Regions from separate parts of the Streptosporangium sp. NPDC049644 genome, predicted to be linked through region 1. Evidence: riboswitches for the same ligand, from Rfam matches in the RefSeq annotation. Region 1 holds a riboswitch; each other region holds the start of a gene.
What was found. Region 1 has a riboswitch for cobalamin ahead of bluB (5,6-dimethylbenzimidazole synthase). Riboswitches for the same ligand answer to the same signal wherever they lie in the genome.
Positions count from the first base shown of each region.

Region 2: linked by a shared signal. The riboswitch ahead of AB0J58_RS15800 (ABC transporter substrate-binding protein) and the one ahead of bluB (5,6-dimethylbenzimidazole synthase) in region 1 are both predicted to bind cobalamin.
Region 3: linked by a shared signal. The riboswitch ahead of AB0J58_RS05110 (CbtB-domain containing protein) and the one ahead of bluB (5,6-dimethylbenzimidazole synthase) in region 1 are both predicted to bind cobalamin.
Region 4: linked by a shared signal. The riboswitch ahead of AB0J58_RS26310 (ribonucleoside-diphosphate reductase subunit alpha) and the one ahead of bluB (5,6-dimethylbenzimidazole synthase) in region 1 are both predicted to bind cobalamin.

Region 1 covers NZ_JBFAOJ010000045.1:48-2,239, forward strand. Annotated here, with positions in the region: gene bluB (5,6-dimethylbenzimidazole synthase) at 114-758, opposite strand; cobalamin riboswitch at 788-987, opposite strand; gene AB0J58_RS24135 (hypothetical protein) at 1,070-1,234, opposite strand; gene AB0J58_RS24140 (helix-turn-helix domain-containing protein) at 1,453-2,061, shown strand; gene AB0J58_RS24145 (transposase) at 2,058-2,192, shown strand, end outside.
Region 2 covers NZ_JBFAOJ010000023.1:15,045-17,236, forward strand. Annotated here, with positions in the region: gene AB0J58_RS15795 (iron ABC transporter permease) at 1-31, opposite strand, end outside; gene AB0J58_RS15800 (ABC transporter substrate-binding protein) at 97-1,293, opposite strand; cobalamin riboswitch at 1,463-1,659, opposite strand; gene AB0J58_RS15805 (NUDIX domain-containing protein) at 1,891-2,192, shown strand, end outside.
Region 3 covers NZ_JBFAOJ010000006.1:86,723-88,914, forward strand. Annotated here, with positions in the region: gene AB0J58_RS05105 (transposase) at 1-475, shown strand, start outside; cobalamin riboswitch at 705-837, shown strand; gene AB0J58_RS05110 (CbtB-domain containing protein) at 868-1,056, shown strand; gene AB0J58_RS05115 (CbtA family protein) at 1,066-1,791, shown strand; gene AB0J58_RS05120 (putative cobaltochelatase) at 1,841-2,192, shown strand, end outside.
Region 4 covers NZ_JBFAOJ010000052.1:7,114-9,305, forward strand. Annotated here, with positions in the region: gene AB0J58_RS26305 (tripartite tricarboxylate transporter substrate-binding protein) at 1-483, shown strand, start outside; cobalamin riboswitch at 488-690, shown strand; gene AB0J58_RS26310 (ribonucleoside-diphosphate reductase subunit alpha) at 806-2,192, shown strand, end outside.

The DNA.
Region 1 (2,192 bases):
TGGAAGCGGCCCCGTGCACATCGTCACGCCGAGATTTCATGGTCAGTAGATGGTGGCGCGGCTGCGCCCAGCAGTCGGGCGCTCGAGGCGATGGTGGCGTCAGGTTGGGTGAGTTAACGGTGGCCGAGGCCGCTCGTCCCCCATTGGTCGTGATGGATGGCGGCGGCCAGCGGGCGCCGTCGCCGCCATCCGTGCCGTTCCAGATCAGGGGCCTCTTCGAGGTGGGTGACGGGACCGAGACACAGCCACGCGACCGGACGGATCCGAACGGGGATACCGAGCAGGTCCCGCACAAAAGGCTCACGGTAGAACGACACCCAGCCGATGCCGAGCCGTTCGGCGGTCGCGGCCAGCCACAGGTTCTGGATGGCCAGGCACACCGAGTACAGGCCGGCGTCGGCGATGGCGTGGCGGCCGAGCACCGCGGGACCGCCCCTGTCCTGGTCATAGGTGACCACGACGGACAGCGTCGACTCGCGCACTCCGTCGATCTTGATCTGGGCGAACCGCCGGGCGGCCTCGCCATCGAGGGTGGCGGCGAAGGTCGCCCGCTCGTGCTGGACGTGGTCGTGGAAGGCGCCGCGGATCTCGGCGTCGCGCACCACGACGAAGTCCCACGGCTGGGACAGCCCGACGCTGGGGGCGGCGTGAGCCGCCGACAGCACGCGGTGCAGCACCTCGTCCGGCACGGGTCCGCCGGTGAACTGGCCTCGCACGTCGCGGCGGCGATGAATGACATCGTAAAGCTGGCTGTTCATGGGCAGGCTCCCGCTGCGTCGTGCCCCTGGCGGGGCGATGGGCGCGAGGCCGGTCTTCGGACTCCCGGATCAACGCCTGACCGCCCGCCTTCCCAGCCCTTACGAGCCAGTGGCTGTGCTTCGCACGTGGACGGCGGCTTCCCGGTCACCGCGGCGGGCCCGTGCCGGAATCACACCGGCTTCCCGATTCTCCTCGCGACCGCAAGGCACCTCGCAACAGTTCGCCGAGAGTATGGTAGTTGATCACCTCACCGCTTGCGATTGTGGCCGGGCCGGGTCCTTGACCCCTTACAAGAACAATTCGGCAATTCTCAGCGACGCTTGCCGCCTTGCCGGTGAGCGTTCTTGTCCGCGCCGGACTGGGCCTTGCGGCCCAGGTCGCTTTTGGCGCTGGGGCTGTTCGGGTTCTTCGCGGTGTTGGACATGATGCGCGCCTTGGCGCCCTCGTCCCACGGTGTGGGCTTGTCTTTGCTCATGTCCTGGGCCTACCCGGGTGGCTCGGATTCTTTCGGCAATCGCGTCGACCAGCTCGGCGCCGCGAGACGCCGGCACCTCGGCGTGCTCCTGGTCCTCGTCGTCGGGAGGGCTCGCGTTCTTTTCGGCAACCGGCTGTCGAGGGCCTAGTGCTGCGTTCCTGAATGAGGGCGGAGATCCCTGCTGACCTGGGGGTAATGATGGTCTCAGGGGGATTGTCATGCCGAAACTGCTGCATGCGCGTCCGCCGACGGACGCTGAAGAGGAGCGGAAGATCCGCAAGCTGGCCGGGGCTCGTCATGCCCCGGCCGACTGGATCAGGAGAGCGCAGATCATCGTGTTCAGCTGGCAAGGGCTGCGCACCAGTGCCATCGCGGCCAAGCTGGGCTGTCACATGCAGACCGTGCGCGAGCGGATCGAGCGGTTCAACGCCGAAGGCCTGGCCGGGCTGGGCGATCGGCCCGGGGCAGGCCGCAAGCCACGCATCACCGAGCTCGAACGCGGGCAGCTCATCGCGCTGGCGCGCTCGACTCCGCCCGGACGGCTGGTCCGCGACGAGGCCGGGGACCTGGCCGCAGACGAGGAGGCCGGCCCCGCCGAGTGGACGCTGGACAGTCTGACCGCCGCCGCCCGCGCCCAAGGCATCGTCATCGCGCGCAGCCAGGTCCGCCGGATCCTGCGAGCGGAGAAGGTCCGCTGGCGCCATCCCCGCTCCTGGACCACCTCGACCGATCCGGACTTCGCCCCAAAAGAGCCGAGGTCATCGGCCTCTACGCCCAGCCGCCACCCGGCACCACGGTCATCTGCGCCGACGAGCTGGGACCGGTGACCCCGCGCACCTTCGCACCCGCGCCCGCCTGGTCGCCCGACGGACACCGGATCAAAGCGCCGCTGACCTACTCCCGCGGCACCGACAAGAGCTGGGTATACGGCGGCCTGCGCATCCGCGACGGCACCGAA
Region 2 (2,192 bases), on a different contig from region 1:
GCGCGAACGCCAGCGGCACCGTGATCCCCATGACGACCAGGACGACGCTCCGGCGGCGTCGGGCCGCTTCCGGAACATCGGGGAGGGCCGGAGCCGTCACTTGGTCAGCTGCTGGTAGAAGGTGAAGGCGTGATCGGGCGCGAGGTCTGGGTGCAAGATCGCGACCAGGTCGGCCAGGATCAGGTCCGGGTGGCCGACGCCGCGCTCGTAGAAGTCGTTGCCGCCCCCAGGCCCGAGCGTCCTGTTCGCCGACCAGACGCTCCCGGACTCGAACGCGCCGAACTTGGCATAACGCGGGTCGGTCTTCTCCACATCGGCCAGGCTCTTCCACTCGTTCACGTTGGCGAGCCACACCTTGGCGTCCTTGGCCTTGGACAGGACGGCCTCCAGGTCCAGGGTGGTGCTGCCGGGGCCCAGCGTGTCCGCCCACGGGTAGGTGCCGCCCGCGTCCTTGATCAGTCCCGCGACGTAGCTGCCTCCGTTGGGCACCGACCACTGCCCCTCATACATCTGGCCAGGTAGCACGGTGACCGGTGTGGCCGCCTTGGCCTTGGCGGCCAGGGCGGTGTAGTCGGCCTCGACCTTGCCGAACACCTCGCCGGCCTTGGCCTCGGTACCGGTCAGCGCGGCCATCACCTTGATCCACTCGGCGCGGCCCAGTGCGGTGGACTCCAGCCATTCCGCGTTGGCCACCACCTTGATCCCGGCCTGACGCAGCGGGCCGTAGGACTTGTCCTCGGTGCCGCCGCTCATCAGCACATCCGGCTTGGCGGCGATCTCCTTCTCGGTGTCGACCTCCTGCCCCTTGGCATACTCGGTGATCTTCCCGGCCTTCACCTGGGCCAGCACCTGAGCCGAGGTGATGTACCCGGCCGACGAAACGCCGCTGAGCCGCTCCAGCACGCCCAGGTCGGTGATGAACGGCAGGTGGGTCGTCGAAGCGGAGAACAATCGCTCGATCGGGGTCTCGACGGTGACCGCTGCGGCCAGCTCACCGGTGAGCGCGGGAGCCGGAGTGCCGCACCGCACCAGCACGTAGGTCTCCGGTTTGGCGCCGGGGGCGGGCTGCTTGACGGTGAGGACCTGATAGTTCTTGGCGTAGGTCAACGTGAAGTTCGTCGCGTGCTCCACCTTCTGCTTGACCGGGAAGTAGTCCCGGCCCGCGTCGAAATCGGTGACGCAGCGGCCCTCGGCCGCCGGGGCCGCAGGCGTGGCCGCCTCCGGGGTGCCACAGGCGGCGACGGCGAATAAGGATGCGAGCAGTGCTGCGGTGATCGAGCGGGGGATGCCCATGCATGCTCTCCTGAAGGCGGGCCGCGGACGCCGTTCCTCGACGGCCTCCGCGACGGTTGGGAGGCCGGGTCACCAGGAGAGTCCGGCACGCCGAGCATGCCCAGGGCCGGTAGGCCGAGGTCCAGGCATGGCGATCGCCGTTCCTCTCTTGGGGAGATCCGCCCCAATTTCTGCGAGGAGGCGACCGCGTGAGTCTCCTGGCTCTCGGGTCGAGGCTCGTCCCGGCCTTCCCACCCTCGCGGGCAGTGGCTTCGTCGGGATTCGCTCGCCGATCACAGTGGCGGGACCGCGCCGGATTCACACCGGCTTCCTCGTTCCGCGCTCGCCTACGCCGACCATGCTCGCACACCACCCATCAACGACAAAGAGCGCACCCCCTGTCAGACTCGGCGTGCCTCCCCGCGTTCGACGGGAGCACCGGCGCGCACACTGTGGAGGATCTGGGCGAGGCCCCCGTACCACGCGCGGCCCGGACCTGTTGGAGTACGCCGGGCCGTCCAGCACCCGCACCTGGCTCGCGCGGACCGCCGGCAGCTCGGCTCGGCCTGGATGGCGGGTCAGCCCCTCCGTACGGGAGACTGGTCTAGTCTCACGATCGTGACGATCAGGAACTCGCACTGCTCCTTCTGCGGTGCGGCCTTCACCCCCGGCCAGTCCTGGCCGCGCACCTGTGCCGGCTGCCGGAACACCTCCTACCTCAACCCGCTGCCGGTCGCGGTGATGGTGCTGCCGGTCGACGACGGCCTGCTGGTGATCCGCCGTGACGTCGAACCACACCGGGGCGGGCTCGCCCTGCCCGGCGGCTACGTCGACATGGGCGAGTCCTGGCAGCGGGCGGCCGTCCGGGAGCTCCGGGAGGAGACGGGAATCGTCGTCGACGCGGACGAGGTGCGCCTCCT
Region 3 (2,192 bases), on a different contig from region 1:
TCTGCAGGCCAAGCAGACCAAGTCCGCCAAACGGCTGTTGAAGCGGCGTCGCCGGGCCGAGGCCCGGTTCGCCGCGAACACCAACCACATCATCGCCAAGCAGATCGTGACCGAGGCTGCACGCACCGGGCAAGGCATCGCGCTGGAAGACCTTCAGGGCATCCGTGACCGGGTACGGCTCCGCAAGCCCCAGCGGGTCACGCTGCACTCGTGGAGCTTCCACCAGCTCGGCTCCTTCATCGCCTACAAGGCCGCCCGCCAGGGCGTCGCCGTTGTCCACGTCGATCCGGCCTACACCTCGCAGGCCTGCTCATCCTGCGGGCACGTGGACAAGAGGAACCGGCCCGGCCAGGCGACCTTCTCCTGCACGTCGTGCGGCTTCGCTGAGCACGCCGACGTCAACGCGGCCCGCAACATCGCCTCGCGCGGGGTGGCGGGCTGGGCAGTGAGTCACGCTGCCGACGACGCGGCCTGAACCGTCGAACCCATCGACGGCGAGGAGCTGCATGCTCGGTTGTTTACGGCCGAGAAGCTGACAGACCTGATCAAGGGCGCCTGGTGATACCGGTGCCACCACGTGAGTCATTCGAGGGCTGCCGGTGACGCAGCCCGCGCGGTGCGTTCCGCTGGAGAGATGGGGGACACCCGACTGGAACGGCGTCCGCGGTGCCGTGACAGGTCACCCCACATTGACGGCCCGCTCTAAAAAAGGTTACATTGCGGACGATTTCGCGGTGGTCCGAGGGAAGTCCGGTGAGAAGCCGGTGCGGTCGCGCCACTGTATCCGGAACGTGAGTTCCGGGAGCCAGGTTACTTGGCCGCCGCGTCCTCACATGTCGGGACGCGTCATCCCCAAGGAGGCTACTCATGCGTGAGCTGTCCGTTGCTCAGCCCGTTCCCCTCTCCCACCTGGCCCGCTGGCTCGTGGCGGTTCCGCTGCTCCTGCTGGTGGCCTACCTGGTCACCTTCGACCAGGGGGTGGTGTCGCAGGCGGGCGACTATCTGCACGAACTCATGCACGACGGGCGCCACCTGCTCGGCGTTCCCTGCCACTAGACGCGCGCCGTGATACGTACCCTGCTGCTCCGCGGCCTGCTCGTCGGGCTGGTCGCCGGCCTGATCGCCGCGGCGTTCGCCTACCTGCTGGGCGAGCCGAACATCGACCGGGCCATCGCGCTCGAAGAGGCCGCCGCCCACGCCCAGACCGAGGTCGGGCACTCCCACGGGGAGGAGGCCCTGGTCAGCCGGTCCGGCCAGCAGGCCGGGCTCTTCCTCGCCCTGGCCCTGTACGGCATGTCCGTGGGGGGTATCTTCTCGCTGGTCTTCGCCGGGTTGCGCGGCCGGATCGGCCCCCGCTCCGACACGGTGCTGGCCGCGATGATGGCCGCCACGGCGTTCGTCGCGATCGTGCTGGTGCCGTTCGTCAAGTACCCGGCCAACCCGCCCGCCGTCGGTGACCCGGACACCATCGGCAGCCGGACCACGCTGTACCTGGTCCTGGTCGCCATCGGCCTGCTGTCCGTGGCGGTGGGCGTGGCCTGCGCCCGCAAGGTGCCGGCCAGGCCCTGGCTCGCCGGCGCGGCCGGTTTCCTGGTCCCCGTGATCGTCACCCTGCTCGTGCTGCCGGCGGTCAACGAGGTGCCCGACGGCTTCCCCGCCCAGCTGCTGTGGGACTTCCGCGTGTCCTCCCTCGGCACCCAACTCGTGCTCTGGTCGGCCATCGGCGTCCTGTACGGCATCGCCGTGCAGCGCGTCGTTCGCCGTGACGCGCTCGCGGCGGCCCCGAACTGAACGTTCGGCGGGCCGGACACGTCAACAGGATCTCGCAGAAAGAAACCTCGTGATCGGTGCCTATCCGTTCAGCGCCGTCGTCGGCCTCGACGACCTCAAGCTCGCGCTGATCCTCAACGCGGTCTCGCCACGGGTGGGCGGTGTGCTGGTCCGGGGGGAGAAGGGGACCGCCAAGTCCACGATCGTCCGCGCGCTCGCCGCACAGCTCCCCGCGGTCAAGGTGATCGCCGGCTGCCGCTTCTCCTGCGACCCGGCCGAGCCGGATCCGGCCTGCCCCGACGGCCCGCACGGCGCGGGCGAGCAAGGGCAGGAACGTCCGGCCGTACTTGTGGAGTTGCCCGTCGGCGCGTCGGAGGACCGGCTGGTCGGCGCGCTCGACATCGAGCGCGCGCTCACCGAGG
Region 4 (2,192 bases), on a different contig from region 1:
GACACCCGGTTGCTGGAGTACGCGGGGTTCCACGGTGCCGAGGACGCGGCCGAGGCGCTCCAGGTCGGACGGGTCGCGGCCCTGCTGGGGTCGGCCCGCGCCCTGCGACCCGAGATCGCCGCGGGCCGCCTGCGTCCCCTGGTGGTCTCCTCGGGCAGCCGGCTCGACGGGATCGACGCGCCGACGCTCCTGGAGGTCGAGGTCCGGCTGGAGTACAGCGACTGGTGCGGCCTGCTGGGACCCAAGGGCATGGGCCAGGCGGACCGGGACGCCGCGATCGCCCTGTGTGACAGGATCGACGCCGCGCCGCGCTGGCGCGCCCTGTGCGCGGCCAATGGATGGAGCCGGGTCTACCTCAGCGGTGACGACTTCCGTCAGTGGCTCTTCACCGAGACGGCCCGCACCCGCGGGGTGCTCCACGAGCTCGGACTGCTGAAGTCTTCCGACACAACTTGTTGGGGTAGTTGCGTCAGACGCCCCTAGATGTAGGATCCTGCTCGTTGCTGGTTCGCCCCGGGAGGGGCGAGGCAAGAGGGAACCCGGTGAGATTCCGGGACTGCCCCGCAGCGGTGAACGGGAACGAAAGCCGTCATGTGAGCACTGGGTGAGCCATGCCCGGGAAGCGACGGCCGGTAGGCACGCGCAGGGCGCCCGTGAGTCCGAAGACCTGCCGGTGACGTGATTGTCCAGGGCCTCGTGGGAGGGCCCGCGGAACGAGGCGGTCCGGCGTGCCCGGGATCGCTCGCGGACGCGTGCCCCTCCGGCGGAGCCACAGGGGGAAGTTCGAGCGAGCGAGGGACACCACGTGACACAGGTATTGGCGGAGACGGCGGCGGAGAGCGCGGGGAACGCGCCGGTCGATCGCAGGCAGGCCATCGACGAGGCCGCCGCCCGAGTGATCACCGACCCCGAGAACTCCAGGGTCGCCGCCGCGCTGCTGGCCGAGCTGATCGCCGACGAGGCCGCCGAGCACGGCGTCCGCGACTTCTCCGAGTCGGTCGCCGCGACGCACGAGGCGGGGTTGATCGCCGACGGGCTCGCGGAGTTCGTGGCCGCCCATGCCGGGGTCCTGGACGCGCTCATCGAGCCGGACGCCGACGCCAGATTCGAGTACTTCGGTCTGCGTACCGTCTACGACCGCTACCTGCTGCGTCACCCGCGCACCCGCAAGGTGCTGGAGCGCCCGCAGCACTTCTTCCTCCGGGTGGCCTGCGGCCTGTCCGAGACCGTCGAGGAGGCCGCCGAGCTGTACGCGCTCATGGCCACCCTGTCCTACCTGCCCAGCTCGCCCACGCTGTTCAACTCCGGCTCGCGCAGACCCCAGCTCTCCTCGTGCTTCCTGCTCGACTCGCCCCGCGACGAGCTGGAGGCCATCTACGAGCGCTACGGGCAGGTCGCGCGGCTGTCGAAGTACGCCGGGGGCATCGGGATCGCCTGGAGCCGGATCCGCTCGCGGGGCTCGCTGATCCGCGGTACCAACGGCCATTCCAACGGCATCGTGCCCTGGCTGCGCACCCTGGACGCGAGCGTCGCCGCGGTCAACCAGGGCGGCCGCCGCAAGGGCGCGGCCTGCGTCTACCTGGAGCCCTGGCACGCCGACGTCGAGGAGTTCCTCGAACTGCGCGACAACACCGGCGAGGAGGCCCGCCGCACGCACAACCTGAACCTGGCCAACTGGATCCCCGACGAGTTCATGCGCCGGGTCGAGGCCGACGGCGTGTGGTCACTGTTCGACCCCAAGGAGGTCCCGCACCTCACCGACCTGTACGGCGCCGCGTTCGACGACGCCTACCGGGCCGCCGAGGCCGAGGGCCGGTTCACCGCGCAGCTCCCCGCCCGCACCCTGTACGGCCGGATGATGCGCACGCTCGCGCAGACCGGCAACGGCTGGATGACCTTCAAGGACGCGGCCAACCGGACCTCCAACCAGACGGCCAGGCCGGAGAACGTCATCCATCTGTCGAACCTCTGCACCGAGATCCTTGAGGTCACCAGCGACGCCGAGACCGCGGTCTGCAACCTCGGCTCGATCAACCTGGCCGCCCACCTGTCTCCGGGCACCGAGGAGGGGATCGACTGGGCGCGGCTGCGTGCGACGGTCCGCACCGCCGTGCGGTTCCTCGACCGCACCATCGACCTGGGCTTCTACCCGACCCCCGAGGCCCGGGCCGCCAACCAGAGGTGGCGCCCGA